One region of the Marinomonas sp. 63XJN7_9_ISO-PGPR-S23-217 genome, then DNA from elsewhere that is predicted to be linked to it. Evidence: predicted binding sites of a transcription regulator. Region 1 holds the regulator's gene; each other region holds the start of a gene.
What was found. Region 1 encodes PhoB, which activates phosphate uptake and scavenging genes when phosphate is short. Its sites were predicted from a motif close to TGTCATANNNNTGTCANA; they were not measured.

Region 1 (4,217 bases):
CCAACCAAGCATTAAAATACCCAGGGCAACTTTCCGGGGGCCAACAACAGCGTGTGGCGATTGCCCGTGGCCTGTGTATGCAGCCACGCATCATGCTATTTGATGAGCCCACTTCCGCTCTTGACCCAGAAATGATCAAAGAAGTGCTCGATGTTATGGTGCAGTTGGCAGAAGAAGGGATGACCATGGTTTGTGTTACCCATGAAATGGGCTTTGCTAAAACCGTGGCGGATCGCGTGGTCTTTATGGATGCTGGAGAAATTGTGGAGGCCAATGAGCCTCAAGAGTTTTTCAATAATCCACAGCATGACCGTACACAATTGTTCCTAAGCCAAATTTTGAACCATTGATACTGATTCCCTGTTAACTAAACAAATCGGATCAACAGCCTCACCTTGATGTTCCACCATGACGTTGGACATAAAGGCGAGGCTTTTTTATGCATTGTTCTATGGGACAAGGTTGCGAAACCTCAATATAATAGCCATGTCACTAATCGAGACCTTTATGCACTGGCAGAAACACCAGTGTCGATAAAAGGGCTCTAAACGATTGGCCTAACATGCAATTAAATCATCATCTGACACTTGCCCTGCACTACCGTTGGCAACCCTTAAAACAAATTAACAAACAGCAAATTCCAGCGTCACTTTGGTTTTGGCTCACGACCAGTCAATCCATCACCGCAGAGTTGAAAAAAAGAGGCCAACTCACGGTAGAGGTTATTGAGGATGGTTGGGGGAAAGCAACACCGCGTGAAAAACGACGACTCAACATGAAGCCACGCGATGCTGCGCGTGTTCGCACGGTATTATTAAAAGTCGATGGTCGAACCGTTATATACGCCCGCTCCATTATCCCAGCCAACGCCTTACGAGGTCATTGGCGACAAGTGAAACATTTGCACAATAAACCATTAGGCGGTTATTTGTTTAAACATAGGGCACTTAAACGCAGCCCTATTGAGGTAGCGGCCCTTCCCAAAGGCTTATTTACCAATCACCATACTAAAGTCTGGGCAAGACGCTCTGTTTTCCAACAATTTGGCTCTGGTATCTTGGTCAGTGAAGCATTTTTCGAGACAATGGCATAACATAAAGGCGGCTTCGCCTAATTCTGACGACTAAATCAATGGACTCCCATGAACAAGCTTAAAGATTACGCCGACTTAACGCGTTTTAATCGTCCTATTGGCTCCCTACTCTTGCTGTGGCCGACCCTATGGGCCCTTTGGCTAGCGGCCGATGGCTGGCCCCAATGGCACCTTATTGTCATTTTTGTTCTGGGAGTGTTTAGCATGCGTTCTGCCGGCTGTGTCATCAATGATTACGCTGACCGAAAAGTCGATGGACACGTTGAGCGCACGAAAAATCGTCCTTTACCGTCTGGCCGTGTGTCCGAAAAAGAAGCGCTGGGGCTGTTCGCCTTTTTGGTCGTATTGAGCTTTTTGTTGGTGCTGTGTACCGATTTACGAACCATTTTGCTGTCTTTCGTCGGCTTAGGATTAGCCGCACTGTACCCCTTTATGAAGCGCTACACCCACCTGCCCCAGTTATTTCTTGGCTTGGCGTTCTCTTGGGCGATTCCCATGGCATACAGCGCCCAAGGCGGGGATCTGCTAGACCCCAAGTTGTGGATGCTGTTTGTGGCAAATTGCTTCTGGACCATTGCCTATGACACCTACTATGCCATGACAGACCGACCCGACGATTTAAAAGTCGGCATTAAATCCACCGCGATCCTTTTCGGCAAATACGATTTACTTGTTATTCTCTGTCTACAAGGTCTGACGTTATCCCTATTGGTCTGGATCGGGATACTGGCCCACCTTAACTGGATCTACTTTGTGTCGCTTATCATCAGTTTGGGATTATTTGGGCTGCAATACCAAAAAGCCAAAGAACGTGACCGACAAGCCTGCTTCCATGCTTTCTTAGATAATAACCGAATTGGCTACTGTATCTTTATTGGCATCGCTGCTAGCTTACTATTTATGTAATATATGGCGAATATGTGACATTTTCATATAACTGTCATACTAAGACGTTTTAATTAAACCGTTCCTGAGATGAGGGTAGATCCTGTGACCGGTAAAAAAGTATTAATCATTGATGATGAGTCTTCCATTCGCGAAATGATCGCCGTCGCCTTAGAAATGGCGGGATACGAATATATGGAAGCAGAAAATAGCCAACAAGCCCACGAAATCATTGTCGACCATCGACCTGATTTGATTCTCTGCGACTGGATGATGCCAGGGAGTAGCGGCATAGAACTGACTCGTCGCCTAAAAAAAGACAGTGCAACAGCGGAAATCCCCGTCATTATGTTGACGGCAAAAAGCGAGGAAGACAACAAAATTCAAGGGCTGGAAGTCGGTGCTGACGATTACATTACCAAGCCCTTCTCGCCACGAGAATTAGTCGCCAGACTGAAAGCGGTGCTACGTCGAGCCACGCCTCAAGGGGTAGATGAGCCAATTGAAATCGAAGGGTTAACCCTTGATCCTATTAGCCAACGCGTTACCATTGACAATAAGCCGCTAGATATGGGGCCGACGGAGTACCGTCTGCTAAAATTTCTCATGACTCACCAAGAAAGAGCCTATTCACGGGCACAATTATTGGATCAGGTATGGGGCGGTAATGTTTATGTGGAAGAACGTACCGTTGATGTGCATATTCGCCGTTTACGAAAAGCCATTGGTAGCAGTCACGACTTTTTGATTCAAACCGTTCGAGGGACTGGCTACCGATTCTCTCCCAAAAGGACTTAGTCATATAATATGAAAGCAGTTTGGCGAAGAGCAATAATTCGCTGGTCTTTAGGGCTTTTGGCCTGCATCGTCATCGGTTTTATCATAAACCACTTACAAGCCGTCGTACTTTTGTTTTTATTGGGAACATTGTATTGGCAGCTGTATCAACTTTACCAATTTCATTATTGGCTACGTCACTCTGGGCGAGGCGCCCCCCCTGAATCGGATGGTATCTGGGGAGATATCTTCGATGTTGTCTACCGTTTGCAGAAAAAGCAGCGTAAATCGAAGCGCCGTATGCGCCAAGCTCTGAATCGTATCGAGAATTCTACCGCCGCCCTAAAAGAAGGCGTCATTATGGCCGATAACCAAGGCAACTTAGAGTGGTGGAATAACTCGGCAGGACACTTTTTAGGCCTAATGCGCCCAGTTGATCGAGGGCAGCCCATTACCAATATTGTTCGCAACCCAGAATTTTTTCGTTACTTTACCCAAAAACGTTTTGGAGAACCGCTGGTGATTAAGTCACCGGCCAAAGAGGGCGTTTATTTAGAAGTCCAAACCACCTTGTACGATAAAAATGATCATTTGATTTTTATCCGCGATGTCACAAGACTGCACCTGCTCGAAGAAATGCGCAAAGACTTTGTCGCCAATGCCTCCCATGAGCTAAAAACCCCTTTAACGGTCATTAAAGGTTATTTAGAAACGTTAGAAATGTTCCAAGATTCCCTGCCCGCCAGCATGCAAAAAGGCATCGCAAATATGTCTGAGCAGTCGGAGCGCATGGAACATTTAATCGAAGATTTGTTGCTATTATCGCGTTTAGAAAGCAACGATAAACGAGAAGAAGAACATTGGCATGAGGTGTCTTCTTGGACGGAAGCCATTAAGAAAATTGCGTCACCTCTACTTACTGAAAAACATTCTTTAGACATTGATATTCCAGAAAAAGCACGTCTGTACGGCGCCTACAACGAACTCTACAGTGCGTTTTCTAATTTGGTGGTAAACGCCATCAAGTATTCACCAGATGGCGGTGAAATCAAAGTGAAATGGGAGTCTAATGAATTCAGTGGCGTGTTTTCAGTTGCCGACCACGGCTTAGGCATAGACCCAAGATACATTCCGCGCTTAACGGAGCGATTTTTCCGAGTCGATAAGGGTCGTAGTACCAAAACGGGCGGCACGGGCTTAGGCTTAGCCATCGTCAAACATGTGCTCATGCACCATGATGCTAAGTTACAGATCCTTAGCGAACTCAACCGTGGCAGTCGCTTCTCTTGTCATTTCCCAGCCAACCGAGTACGGACGGATGATATTCCAGCGTTTTCTGCAATAGAAAAAAATGTTGAGGATGACAAAGAGCCTATTGTAAAAGACCAATAAACCCCACCCTAACCCTCCCCTTAAATAAGGGGAGGGAACAAGACATTCCTCAGCCCAACCCCTTCCCCTT
Region 2 (4,217 bases), 1.7 Mb from region 1:
ACCAATGGCAAAGCCACTTTCTTTTAGTCGCTTAGGTACGGTATCAATAACATCGCGCATAACAGAGGCAATAAAGGGAAGAATCATTATGGCCAGTACAATGCCCGCTGTTGCCATGCCGATGCCAATGGCAGGACCTTGAAAAATGGTGGACAGTATCGGCACATTCTCAAACAAATTAATGATCGGGCCTTGAACGTAGTCTGCAAACATCGGGGCAAAGTAAAACAGTCCCCACATACCATAAATAATACTAGGAATGGCGGCTAACAATTCAATGGCAATGCCTAAAGGGTGACGTAACCATTTAGGCGCTAATTGAGTAATATAAATGGCAATGGCAAAGGCCAAGGGTACAGCTATTATGATGGCAATAGCGGAGGTGATGAGTGTACCAGCAATGGCGGGTAAGGCACCAAATTTTTCGGTAACAGGGTTCCAGGAGGAGGTCCAAATAAAACCAATACCAAACTGTTTTAAGGCTGGCCACGCACCAATGGTTAAAGACACAAAGAAGCCGCCTAAAATCATTAGAATGAATAAGGCAGCGCCAATAGAAAGCCATTTAAATGTTTTGTTAAAGGCTTCGCCGTTTAGAAAACGTGGAGGCCGCTGGAATTCACCAGCGGTCTCGGCATGCGCTTTCGTACGATTATTTACGAGCGTCATGTTGGTATTACTCATGTATTAAGAGCCCATGTAGACAGAGTGACCGTCAGCTTTTAGATCTTTTTTCCAAGCATCGCGAATCAATGTTTTCACGCTAGCAGGGAATGGAACATAGTCAAGTTTAGCGGCCGCTTGGTCACCGTTTTTGTATGCCCAGTCAAAGAATTTTAACACGGCTTTCGTTGCGTCAGGGTTTTTAACATCTTTATGAAGTAAGATAAAGGTTGCAGCGGTCATCGGCCAGCTCTTAGCACCAGGTTGGTTTGCTAGAATTAGGTAGAAGCCTTTAGCATGTTTCCAGTCTGCACCAGCGGCAGCTGCTTGGAAGTTTTCCATCGCAGGAGAAACGATTTTACCATCTTTGTTTTTCATGCGAGCGTAAGTCAATTTGTTTTGTAGAGCATAAGCATACTCAACGTAACCGATAGAGTTTTTCAACTGAGATACGTAGTTAGAAACACCTTGGTTACCTTTACCACCAGTACCTACTGGCCACTGAACAGAGGCATCAACACCTACGTCTTTTTTCCAAGCTGGAGATACATCAGCTAGGTAGTAAGTGAAGTTGAAAGTCGTACCAGAACCATCTGCACGGTGAACAACAGAAATGCGGCTATCAGGAAGTTTTACGCCTGGGTTAAGCGCTTGGATTTCTTTGTTGTTCCAACGCTTGATTTTACCTAGGTAGATGTTAGCAATGGTTTTGCCATCAAGAACAAGTTCGCCTGGTTTGATGCCCTTAACGTTAAGGATTGGCACGATGCCACCCATAACCGTTGGGAACTGCATTAAACCCGCTTTATCAAGCTCTTTTGGAGTAAGAGGTTTGTCTGATGCACCAAAGTCTACGGTGTTTGCTTTGATTTGCTTGATACCACCGCCAGAACCGATTGCTTGATAGTTTAGCTGAACACCTGTTTCTTCGTTATAAGCTTGAGCCCATTTTGAGTAAACAGGGTATGGGAAGGTTGCGCCAGCACCAGTAATTTGGTCAGCAGCGAAAGCAGACGTTGCCGTGATTGCGCTTGCCGCTGCACAAACAGCTAGACTTGCAATAATGCGTTTCATCAGAGTTATCTCCTAAAATCGTTTCAAATTGTCATTCGAGAACTAACATTGCAGCCATCATTTGGCGGCTTGTCCTAATAGCTTTATTTATCCAAGGACGCGAGTCTTCTTGAGTTGCCGTCCTGGTGATAAATAATGGATTTCTTTTGTGACAGTTTCATGACCGAATTGTCATATAGTGTCCGATTGAGAGAAAAAATTTTCGTGATCTTGCTATTTGCACATTACTGAGGCGCTTTTAAGAAGGGCTAAATTGGCAATGATGATTTTTTAACTTTTTGATTTTTAAGTGATTATTTTTTATTTGTCGTGTGGTATTTACTTTTTAAAGGAAGATTTTCGCTATCTTTGCATAAAAGTGTAAAAAAAATGCAAGTCAGTGTGCTGTTATGTTGCAAAGTTTTTTTGTCACAATACGGGCTTTTTTGATTCTATCTTAGTGGGATAATGATGCGTCTAGGCAATGATTAGTCCGTTACAAATGTTTCAGTTAGATATAAACTGATACAACTTGATCAAACCAAAACGGTTTAAAAAATAAATAAAGGAGAGGGTTATGACGCAGCGAGTTCAGCAAGGTAGCCTGCAGGTTGATGAGAATCTGTGGCGTTTAGTCAATGACGAGATTGCTCCAGAGACAGGCATTGACCCAGTGCAGTTTTGGCAAGGCTTTGAAGAGGCGATTTATGAGTTAGCTCCGAAAAATAAAGCCTTGTTGGCTAAGCGTGATGATCTGCAATCACAGCTTGATCATTGGTATCTTTCCCATCGAGAAGAAGAGCATGATGCCGAGGCGTATCGGCAGTTTTTAAAAGAGATCGGCTATTTATTACCAGAAGGAGCAGATTTTACGATTACCACGCAAGGGGTAGATCAAGAGATTGCTGAGCAAGCGGGTCCACAATTGGTTGTTCCTGTTAAGAATGCACGTTTTGCTTTAAATGCTGCCAATGCTCGCTGGGGAAGTTTATATGATGCTCTCTATGGTACGGATGCCATCTCAGAAGACGAGGGCGCAGAGATTACCAAAGCCTACAACCCGATCCGTGGTGAGAAAGTCATTGCCTTTGGTCGTCAATTATTAGATCAAGCTGCTCCTCTTAAGCTTGGTCGTCATGGGGACGTCACGTCTTATAAAATCGTCGGTGGTCAGTTAGAAGCGGTGTTGGCTTCGGGGGAAACCGCGAGCCTTGTATCACCCGAAAAATGCGTTGGCTACCAAGGTGAGGCAAATCAGCCAAGTGCGATTTTATTGAAAAATAATGGGTTGCACATTGAGATCCAAATTGATGGAACATCGCCGATCGGTCAAACGGATAAAGCGGGCGTCAAAGATTTATTAATCGAAGCCGCTGTGACCACCATTATGGACTGTGAAGACTCCATTGCCGCGGTTGATGCCGAAGACAAAGTAGAGGTGTACCGCAATTGGCTTGGGTTGATGAATGGTTCTTTAGAAGAGCGCTTTGAAAAAAATGGTCAGACGATGGTTCGTCGTTTGCATCCTGATCGCACCTACAAAGCCATACAAGAAGGCGAGACGATCACGTTACCTGGTCGTAGTTTGCTGTTTATTCGTAATGTGGGTCACTTAATGACAAGCTCTGCCATTTTGGATAAAGAAGGTAATGAGATTCCAGAAGGCATAATGGATGGCTTTATCACGGCTTTTGCAGCAATGCATGATTTAAATGGCAATACCACTCACAAAAACAGTCGTTCCGGTAGTATCAATATTGTTAAACCGAAAATGCATGGACCAGAAGAAGTGGCCTTTGCGGTTGAATTATTTGCGCGCATTGAAAGCGTGTTGCAGCTGAAACGTAATACCTTAAAAATCGGTATCATGGATGAGGAGCGACGGACGACCGTCAATTTGAAAGAGTGTATTCGTGCTGCGAAAGATCGAGTAGTCTTTATTAATACCGGCTTTTTGGATCGCACGGGGGATGAAATTCATACTTCTATGCTAGCGGGTCCTTTTGTTCCTAAAACGGTGATGAAGCAGCAAGCCTGGATTAAAGCCTATGAAGATTGGAATGTCGATATTGGCCTTGAATGTGGTTTGTCTGGTAAAGCGCAAATTGGTAAAGGTATGTGGGCCATGCCGGATGAAATGGCGGCCATGTTAGAGCAGAAAGTTGCTCATCCAATGTCTGGGGCGAATACAGCTTGGGTGCCTTCTCCTAATGGTGCTATTTTGCACGCCACCCACTACCACACGGTGGATGTGCGCGCTCGACAACAAGCGTTAATGAGCAGAGAGCGAGCCAGCTTAGACGATATCTTAACGCTGCCTATTATGACGAATCCTGGCGCTTTATCCTCTGCTGAGATTGAGGCGGAACTGGATAACAATGTTCAAGGCATTTTAGGCTATGTGGTGCGCTGGATAGATCAAGGTGTCGGCTGCTCCAAAGTGCCGGATATTAATAATGTGGCGCTAATGGAAGATCGAGCCACCTTGCGTATTTCCTCGC
Region 3 (4,217 bases), 1.3 Mb from region 1:
AATAGTCACCTTTTACCAAGGCAATAGAGTGGCCCACACCGCGGAATTGTAAAAAACCGAAGTAGAGTGTGAAGATGGAGGCTCCAGTGACTAACCAAAGCACAATCCAAGGAAAGCTCGTTCCGGGAAACGGTGCAAAGATAAGGCTGACAAACCACCCTGTCGCATGGCCAAATATTTCATTGACCACGGCATCAATGCCACCAGAGCTTTCTTCTGCTTGTACGCTTGAGCTTACTGTTAAAAGCAGTAGGCTGATGAGAGACGTAAAAAGAAAATATTAACCCGGCGGTAAAAATTATCTGGTATAATCACTGAATGAACGAAAAAATAGACACAAGAAAACTTACCACTCCAGAACTCGCTAGGCTACGAAAGCAAGTTGTCAGACTGCGCGAAAAAGACTTCTCTTTTAAAGACATATCTGAGGTGACAGGTGTCCATGTAGACACAGTTGGCCGTTGGTATAGAGACTACTTAAAACGTGGAAAGGCAAGCTTTGAGTATAAAAAGCGTGGTCGAGAAAAAGGCTCATTTGGCAGTCTAACCAAAGCACAAGAAACTCGAATTCAGCAAGAAATCACCGATAAAATGCCTGATCAATGCAGGCTGAATTTTGCCTTGTGGACACGTCGTGCGATCCAACAGCTCATCAAGCAATTGTGGGGGAAAGATATGCCCATTAGAACCATTGGAGACTATCTAAAGCGCTGGGGATTTACCCCGCAAAAGCCACTGAAAAAAGCCTATGAGCAAAACCCTCGAAAAGTGTCCAAATGGCTTGGGGAAGAGTACCCCTCGATCAAGGAAAGGGCCAAGAATGAAGGGGCAGAGATACATTGGGGTGATGAAACGGGCCTTCGTAATGATAGTCAGCATGGCCGAAGTTTTGCTCCTAAAGGCAAGACACCAGTCCAAGTGATTCCAGCAAAGTATTGCCGAATCAATATGATTTCTACTATCACAAACCAAGGAACAGTACGCTTTATGACCTACGCTGACAACATGACAGCCAAAGTACTCATTCGCTTTATGAAGCGATTGATCTCAACCTCTAAGAAAAAGGTATTTCTGATACTCGATAACCTTCGAGTACATCATGCAAAATTAGTAAAAGAGTGGTTAGCCAAGCCAAAAACCAAAGAGCAAATAGAAGTCTTTTATTTACCTGCCTACTCACCTGAACTCAATCCAGATGAGTATCTAAACTGTGATTTAAAGGCAGGTGTGCATACAGGTGATGCGCCAAAGAATGAAAAGGTTTTAAAGGATAGAGTGGTCTCTCATATGAGAGGGTTGCAGAAGAATCCGAATCGAATCAAAAAGTACTTTAAACACAATTCAATCCGTTATGCAGCATAGAAGACATAAAACTCCGCCGGGTTAATAGGGACGTTTTAGCATAATCATGCTCCTTAGCTGACAACCGTTACGGGGACATTGGCGCTCATAACGAGGTTGGCGGTTACACTGCCGAAAACTCGTGCACTTAAACCTTGCTCTGTGGAGCGAGCAACAACAATTTGTTCAGCATTGTGTTCGACTGCAATGTTATTGAGAATTGAGGAGGCTTTACCAAATTTCACTACGCCAGAAGCGGTTATTCCCGCCTCTTTGAGGGCTGCTAGGGCGGGATCAATAACGCGCTCTTGGGCGTTTTTAGTTTCAATCTGTTTTTGTTTTTTACGATGGGAGTTTTCTTCTGGTGTTTGGAATGTATAAGGAGACCATTCGACCACGCAAACGAGTTCTAGTTTGCATTCGCTTCCGATTAACGTTGCGAGTCGTTTTGCGTAGGCTAAAGCACGGTTGCCTGCTTCACTTCCATCAACTCCGACAATGATTGTTGCTGACATGGTTCGTTCCCTCTTTGATTGATTGGGGGTAATTTAACTCTTTTTTTATTGCCAATGCTGTCGTTTGAAAATTTCAACGGCACTGGACTTTTGCGGAATTGTTTTATTATGCATTATTTTTGCACGTTTTTGACTGTTTTTATAAAAAAGTCAGTTTTTATGGCTAATCCTTTATTAAGATCGCGGTTTTATGGCGTGCGATTTTGAACTGTATCCCACACCATTCTGTTGCCATCACAGGTAGGAAGGATGGCTTAGTAGGAATGAGTCCAATAAAAGTTTTTTAGGGTTTTTATCTGAATTGCCTCGGTGTAGAATGGCGCGCGATTAACATTTCATGAAGGAAATGTGACAGGATGAATAAAGCGTCAAACTCTCTGAAAGTGCTAGGGTAAGCATTTTGCGATGAATGATGAGCCATAAGTTTGTCAAGTGAGCCGCAGTTTGGCATAGATAAATCTTTAAAGAAGAGCCTCTATGGATCTTACAAGCAAATTGAAAAACGAAAAGACCCTGTTGGGTGGCGGTGAACTGATACGTGTGCTGATTGCGCTTGGATTTGTATTACTGGCAGGCTTTTACGCCGTGAATCAAGGTGCCGCTGTTTCTAATGTTTCTATTTTAGCGATTGCAGCCAGTATTGGTGCTTATATGGCGTTGAACATAGGGGCAAATGACGTCGCAAATAACGTTGGCCCTGCCGTTGGCTCGAAAGCGCTTTCCATGACCGGCGCTATTCTGATTGCCGCAATCTTTGAAGCTTCAGGGTCTCTGATTGCTGGTGGAACGGTTGTTGGAACGATTCAAAAAGGTATTATTAACCCCAGTTCTATTGCGGACTCTGCAACCTTTATCTGGATTATGATGGCCGCTCTATTAGCAGGCGCTATTTGGCTAAACCTAGCCACGTATCTTGGAGCACCGGTTTCAACTACCCACTCTATTGTTGGTGGGGTACTTGGTTCAGGGATTGCTGCGGGCGGCTGGGGAATTGCAAACTGGAATCAGCTTGGGGCCATTGTTGCCAGCTGGGTGATTTCTCCGGTAATGGGTGGCCTTATTGCGGCGGCCTTTTTGATGTTTATTAAGCGCACTGTCACCTATCGTAGTGACATGATTCTCGCTGCGCGAAAAGTCGTCCCTCTGCTAGTGGCGATTATGGTCTGGGCGTTTTCAACTTACTTGATTCTAAAAGGCTTTAAGCACCTTTTCAAACTGGACATGACAACCGCATTGTTAATTGGCTTTGCGGTCGCTATGACCGGGTACTTTTTAGTTCGCCCTATGGTCGATAGAGCGGCAATGAAGTTGAAAAACGATAAAGATGCCGTGAATAGCTTGTTCACCATTCCACTGATTGCCTCTGCTGCGTTATTAAGTTTTGCCCATGGGGCAAATGATGTTGCCAATGCAATTGGACCATTAGCGGCCATAAACGATGCGCTTATGACGGGAGCCGTTGCCAACTCGGCGCCGATTCCTATTTGGGTGATGGCGATTGGCGGATTTGGTATTTCGGTTGGTTTAGCTCTGTATGGACCAAAACTGATAAAAACCGTTGGTTCTGAAATTACTGAGTTGGATAAAACGCGTGCCTTTTGTGTGGCGATGGCTGCTGCTATTACGGTGATTATTGCTTCTCAGTTTGGTCTTCCTGTTAGTTCCACCCATATTGCTGTTGGTGGTATTTTTGGTGTGGGTTTCTTGCGGGAGTACCTAAAGCTGTCTTATGAGAAGAAGATAGCCTCGATTATTAAGCACTCTCAGCGTGCAGGTCATGATATTGAAGAAACACAGGCTTTTGTGAAACGTTTCACTCAGGCGGATGTGGGTGAAAAGCGCCAAATTCTTAAAGATTTAAAAAATGCCAGTTATATTTCACCTATTTCTAAAGGCGAGCGTAAAGGGCTGAAGAAAGCGACGAAAAAAGAATTGGTAAAACGTTCCGCTATTCTTCGTATTGCAGCCGCTTGGGTGATTACCGTCCCTGCATCAGCGTTGCTTTCTGCAATGATTTTTTATATGTTGGTAGGCTTCTCTGTTATGCATTAAAGTGCATTGCTGTTATTTATGAAATGAAGCGTTTGTTGATTGCTTTAGTCGAAAAAGAGTGCTTTAGTCAAAAAGGTCAGTTCAGCTGACCTTTTTGTATTTATACCTTCCTAGGTAAGTCTCTGTACCGTTGTATTAAATAGACTCATTTTACTGCTCACTGGATTTGGTAATAAGGTCATAATGAATAATATTGCGCTCGTTGTCGTTACTTGTTTGTGTGTTTCTTTTGCTATTTTAACTATTTTTGGTGTTGTGAAATGGTATAAAAAACAACGCGAACTAAAAAAGAAAGCAACCGAACAGTTA
Region 4 (4,217 bases), 420 kb from region 1:
CATATCATGAGCCCTGAAGCCGTTGTCCTCATTGTATTGGTCTTAATGTTGTTGGTCAAAATCACCTATAAGCTTGTGGTCAAACGTCATCATGAAGATGATAAACACGGTCATGGTCGACACCACCACCCTCATGGTCATCATCATTGATGTCTAGGGGTTAAGCAATTGTGTCTTAATCGCCTAAGTAGCGGTTACGCTTGGTTTCTTTGACTAGAGTAAGATCGACTAACACCAAACCATCAATGCAATAACCGAAGTCGGCATCTACGCCAAAGTCTAAGAAGCGAACGCCACCGGGTTCACACAGTTCCGAATATTGCTTGAACAAAGTTGGAACGCTGGCACCCAAATGACCCAATTGCTCTTTTAGTGTGCGAAAATCTTCTTCATAACGCTCGCCTTTTAATAGGCCTGAGATGATGTCTTGGTGCTCTTGGGAAACTTGATAGGGGTTAAAAGAGCGGGCCAAGTATTCTGTGTCAGGAAAATACTTTTTGTAAAAACTGACAATCAAATCTTTCGCGATTTGCGGATAGCTGTTGCTTAAGCTTACTGGGCCAAACATATAACGAATTTCTGGATGACGCTTTAAGTAGGCCCCAATGCCATACCATAAGTAATCTAGGCTGCGCATGCCCCAGTATTTAGGTTGCACAAAGCTTCTGCCCAGTTCAATTCCCTGTTCAAAATAGGGCTCCATATCACAGGAGTAAGAGAAGAGTTCAGCACTGTAAATACGGTTTTGATTGTCTTCTTTCATGTAGCGAGCCACTTCGCCAATACGATAGGCCCCAACAATTTCGAGTGCTTCCTCATCCCATAAAACAAGGTGGCGGTAGTATTGATCATACTTATCCAAATCTGAACGTTCACCGGTGCCTTCTCCGACCTTGCGAAACGCGATTTCACGTAAGCGGCCGATTTCTTTCATGGTGACGGACATCGGGTCGTAATCCACTAAGAAGATTTGTTTATTATCCTTGGTTGAACCCAAATGTTCCGCTTTTTTCAATTCGGTTTTGATTAACTGGCGATTTTGTGGATGTTCAACCGTCTTTTCTGTTTTTAATAGGGGCTTTTTGCCTTTGGCAATACGGTACAAATGGCGTTTGACCAGTTTATTCTTCTCTTTATCACTCAGTGGCAGCTTGGATAACTCTTGAATAGGGATTGCCTGACCCACTTGCATTGGAATCTTACGATTACGTTGACGAAACATTTCATTTGGTAATTGAATCGTAGACAGGGGACGATACAAAATAGAGCTGGTGTAAAACATCATGGAATTACGACCACCAATGTGCACGGGTAAAATTGGACTGTTGGTCTTTTTCGCGAGTTTTAAGTAGTTCTCATTCCAGCGCTGGTCTTTTACGCCACTGGGGGAGATACGAGAGACTTCACCTGCTGGAAAAATAATCACGGCTTCATCGTTATGTAGACTGTTCATGATGGCTTTTAGTTGCTGACGTCCTGTTTTACCGCCCATATTATCCACCGGTAACACTAAACTTTTTAAACCGTCTAGACTCATCAATAAATCATTGGCGACGATTTTCACATCAGGGCGAATTTCCCCAATCAAACGTAATAAAGCCAGACCATCCAAGGCGCCAAGAGGGTGATTGGCGATGATCATGACGCGTCCAATAGCGGGAATATTACGACGATCCACCTGGCTGACTTGATAGCTAAAATTGAAGTGATCCAAGACGCGATCAATAAATTCGAAACCAACAGAGTCTTTATTTTTTTCTAAAAACTGATTCACTTCATTTTCATGGAATAAGCGTTTTAAAAAGCTCAAAGTAGGACGAGTGATTAGTGGGCTTTTATCAAAAAATTGTGGCGATTTATTGGCAATCAATTGCTCGACTTCTATCACAGTGTTGCTCCGTTCAAACAGGATTTTTGGAGGATACTATTGAGCATAGATTAGTCAGGTGACAGTAATATGACAACACAATCGATAGGCCGCTATCGACAGATCGTTAACGAGTATTGAGTTGTTCTTTTAAGGTATCAGTCTAGAAAGGGGAAGCCTGTGGCTGAACCAAAGGGTGTCGTGAGGCTAAAAAAGGTGATGGAAGAAGAGCTATTAGCCCGTTAACGAAGGGTTACTCTGGCGTTGTATCCGGCTTGAAACGGTAGAAATAGTTCCATAGACAGTAGCCAGTAAAGCCTAATGCGATCACACCCCAAAATGAGTTACCACTAGACCATTCCATATATGTCCAGCCCAGAGCGACTAGGGTTGCTGCGATACGGCGCCATAGTGGGCGCATAAAATTGTATTCAGATGTGTTCACTATCGAGACTCCTTTATCTATCGACACAGAAAGGCGTTTATTTCAACGGACTGTAGATGAAAGGACAGTCGTGCCTAGCAACGAATAGTAGCCGATTCTAGGGAGAAACAACATGGGAAGATAATCTTGAAAAAACGCTGGTAAAACAAAGAAAAACGAAAAGCTTATTGGCTTTTCGCTTTGCTGTTACCAAGGGAGATATGGCGAGGGCCCGTTAGTTGAGATTGACCACTGACACCAGAGTCAATTTTGTTTATTTGTCCACCACGAGCAAGAAATTCTTGCATTTGCTTTTCAATGGATTCCGAGGTTTCCGATGCAGCGGGTTGCTTCTTTTTCGTCGCCATAGTGCTAATCCTTATATGAGTTGAGCAAAGAGTATACCATATTTTAAAAACGAAATCTTGCTATGGTCTAACGTCGGAAAACGTGTCGTCATTTTATGGCTTCGGGTCTTGCCTACTTCAGTCAGTGGTTTGAATGAGGATGATAGCGCCGCATAATCGGATTGAATAAGCGTGTCAGCCAGCCAGTAAACTCAATGGGAGAATCCAATACCGTGAGACAAATGCATTCGGCATCTTTAGTGACCATGGGTTTGTGTTTGTGACTGGCATCTCGGGTAATAAAGTCCCCCCGACGATAGATGCCACTTTTATCAGAAAAGGCGCCTTCCAATACCAGCGTGATTTCATCACCAGTGTGAGTATGAGTTGGAATGCTAGCGCCAGCTTTGATTCGAGTTAACGCGACCTGTGCGCCACCTTCTTCTTGGCATAAGGTAGCGATTTTGACCGAAGGGGATAACGACATCCACTTGAGTTTGTCATAGCCAAAGGGAACAAACTGGCGAAGGCTTTTCGGGACTTGGTAGTCTTGTTCCCATGACGGGAGGGTCTCTTCGCTTGCCATTGGGCCTGTTGACTGATCTCGATGTCCTTGCTCTTTTACTGGCGAGCTTATGCCCTCAGAGCGGTCTAGTTCGCGCAGTTTGTCAAAAAATGATGCTTTCAGATCGACGATATTGGCGTCTTCTGTGGCCGTTTGAGTAAATAGTTGCGCGCCAAGCGTGGTCAGCTTGCGTATTTGTTGTTGGCACTCTTGGCATTGCTCGATATGCGTTGCAATAGACATAGAGTGTGTCAGGCTCAACGAGCCAGCGGCATAATCCGTCAGCATTTCAATGCTTGGGTGGTAGTGAATCGTCATAACTACCTCTTAATATAAATCGTCAGTTTGTGAAGCGCTAAGCGTACACGAGATTTAATGGTGCCTAGAGGCAGGGAAAGTTCTTCCGCCGCTTCTTTGTGCGTTTTACCTTCTAAATACACTTTAGCGAGTACCTGTTGTTGATCCTGTGGCAATTTTGCTAGTCCAACCTGGATGCGTTCTTGATCGCGTTTTTGCTGGGCGTCTTTGAATGGGTCTGCATTCTCATCGACTACATCGCGCCACAGATATTCCGGGTCAATATCCGATTGGTGACGGCTGTTTTTACGTAAATAGTCAATACGGGCATTACGTGCCAAAGTGAAAACCCATGTATTGAGTGATGCCGTTTCTGACTTATAAGTATGTGCTTTTCGCCAAATCCGAATCATCACTTCCTGTGCTATGTCATCAGCCATCAGATTGGCACCGGGTTGAGCGGCTAAACAAAATGCCCTGATTTTGGGAACATAATGATCGAACAGTCGATTCAGCGCGTCTTGATCGCGACTTTGCGCAATAGCGAGCATGTCTTGAACCAAGTGGTCATCAGAGTCAATCTGCTTGACAGTGTTCATTTATTACTCCCACTCTATTGAAATTCCAGTTGATGCCGATGGCAGACCATGCATCGCACCTCTTATTATCATTGTACGCACTCCTTTTAAAAAGGGATCACATTGTTAAGACTTTTTC

Region 2: the regulator PhoB is predicted to act here: its motif matches at 1,885-1,902, upstream of pstS (phosphate ABC transporter substrate-binding protein PstS).
Region 3: the regulator PhoB is predicted to act here: its motif matches at 2,193-2,210, upstream of AC0VYI_RS18995 (inorganic phosphate transporter).
Region 4: the regulator PhoB is predicted to act here: its motif matches at 1,946-1,963, upstream of olsF (bifunctional ornithine lipid synthase OlsF).

Annotation. Positions count from the first base shown of each region.
Region 1 covers NZ_CM149678.1:5,347,797-5,352,013, forward strand. The annotation lists gene AC0VYI_RS24875 (amino acid ABC transporter ATP-binding protein) at 1-350, shown strand, start outside; gene AC0VYI_RS24880 (chorismate--pyruvate lyase family protein) at 563-1,093, shown strand; gene ubiA (4-hydroxybenzoate octaprenyltransferase) at 1,142-1,999, shown strand; gene phoB (phosphate regulon transcriptional regulator PhoB) at 2,084-2,776, shown strand; gene phoR (phosphate regulon sensor histidine kinase PhoR) at 2,786-4,147, shown strand.
Region 2 covers NZ_CM149678.1:1,613,961-1,618,177, forward strand. The annotation lists gene pstC (phosphate ABC transporter permease subunit PstC) at 1-669, opposite strand, end outside; gene pstS (phosphate ABC transporter substrate-binding protein PstS) at 688-1,737, opposite strand; gene AC0VYI_RS07505 (malate synthase G) at 2,294-4,217, shown strand, end outside.
Region 3 covers NZ_CM149678.1:4,043,699-4,047,915, reverse strand. The annotation lists gene AC0VYI_RS19010 (alanine/glycine:cation symporter family protein) at 1-190, opposite strand, end outside; gene AC0VYI_RS19005 (IS630 family transposase) at 319-1,362, shown strand; gene AC0VYI_RS19000 (universal stress protein) at 1,416-1,856, opposite strand; gene AC0VYI_RS18995 (inorganic phosphate transporter) at 2,334-3,908, shown strand; gene AC0VYI_RS18990 (hypothetical protein) at 4,092-4,217, shown strand, end outside.
Region 4 covers NZ_CM149678.1:4,925,689-4,929,905, reverse strand. The annotation lists gene AC0VYI_RS22910 (hypothetical protein) at 7-150, shown strand; gene olsF (bifunctional ornithine lipid synthase OlsF) at 176-1,888, opposite strand; gene AC0VYI_RS22900 (hypothetical protein) at 2,121-2,312, opposite strand; gene AC0VYI_RS22895 (hypothetical protein) at 2,477-2,659, opposite strand; gene AC0VYI_RS22890 (ChrR family anti-sigma-E factor) at 2,781-3,521, opposite strand; gene AC0VYI_RS22885 (sigma-70 family RNA polymerase sigma factor) at 3,524-4,099, opposite strand.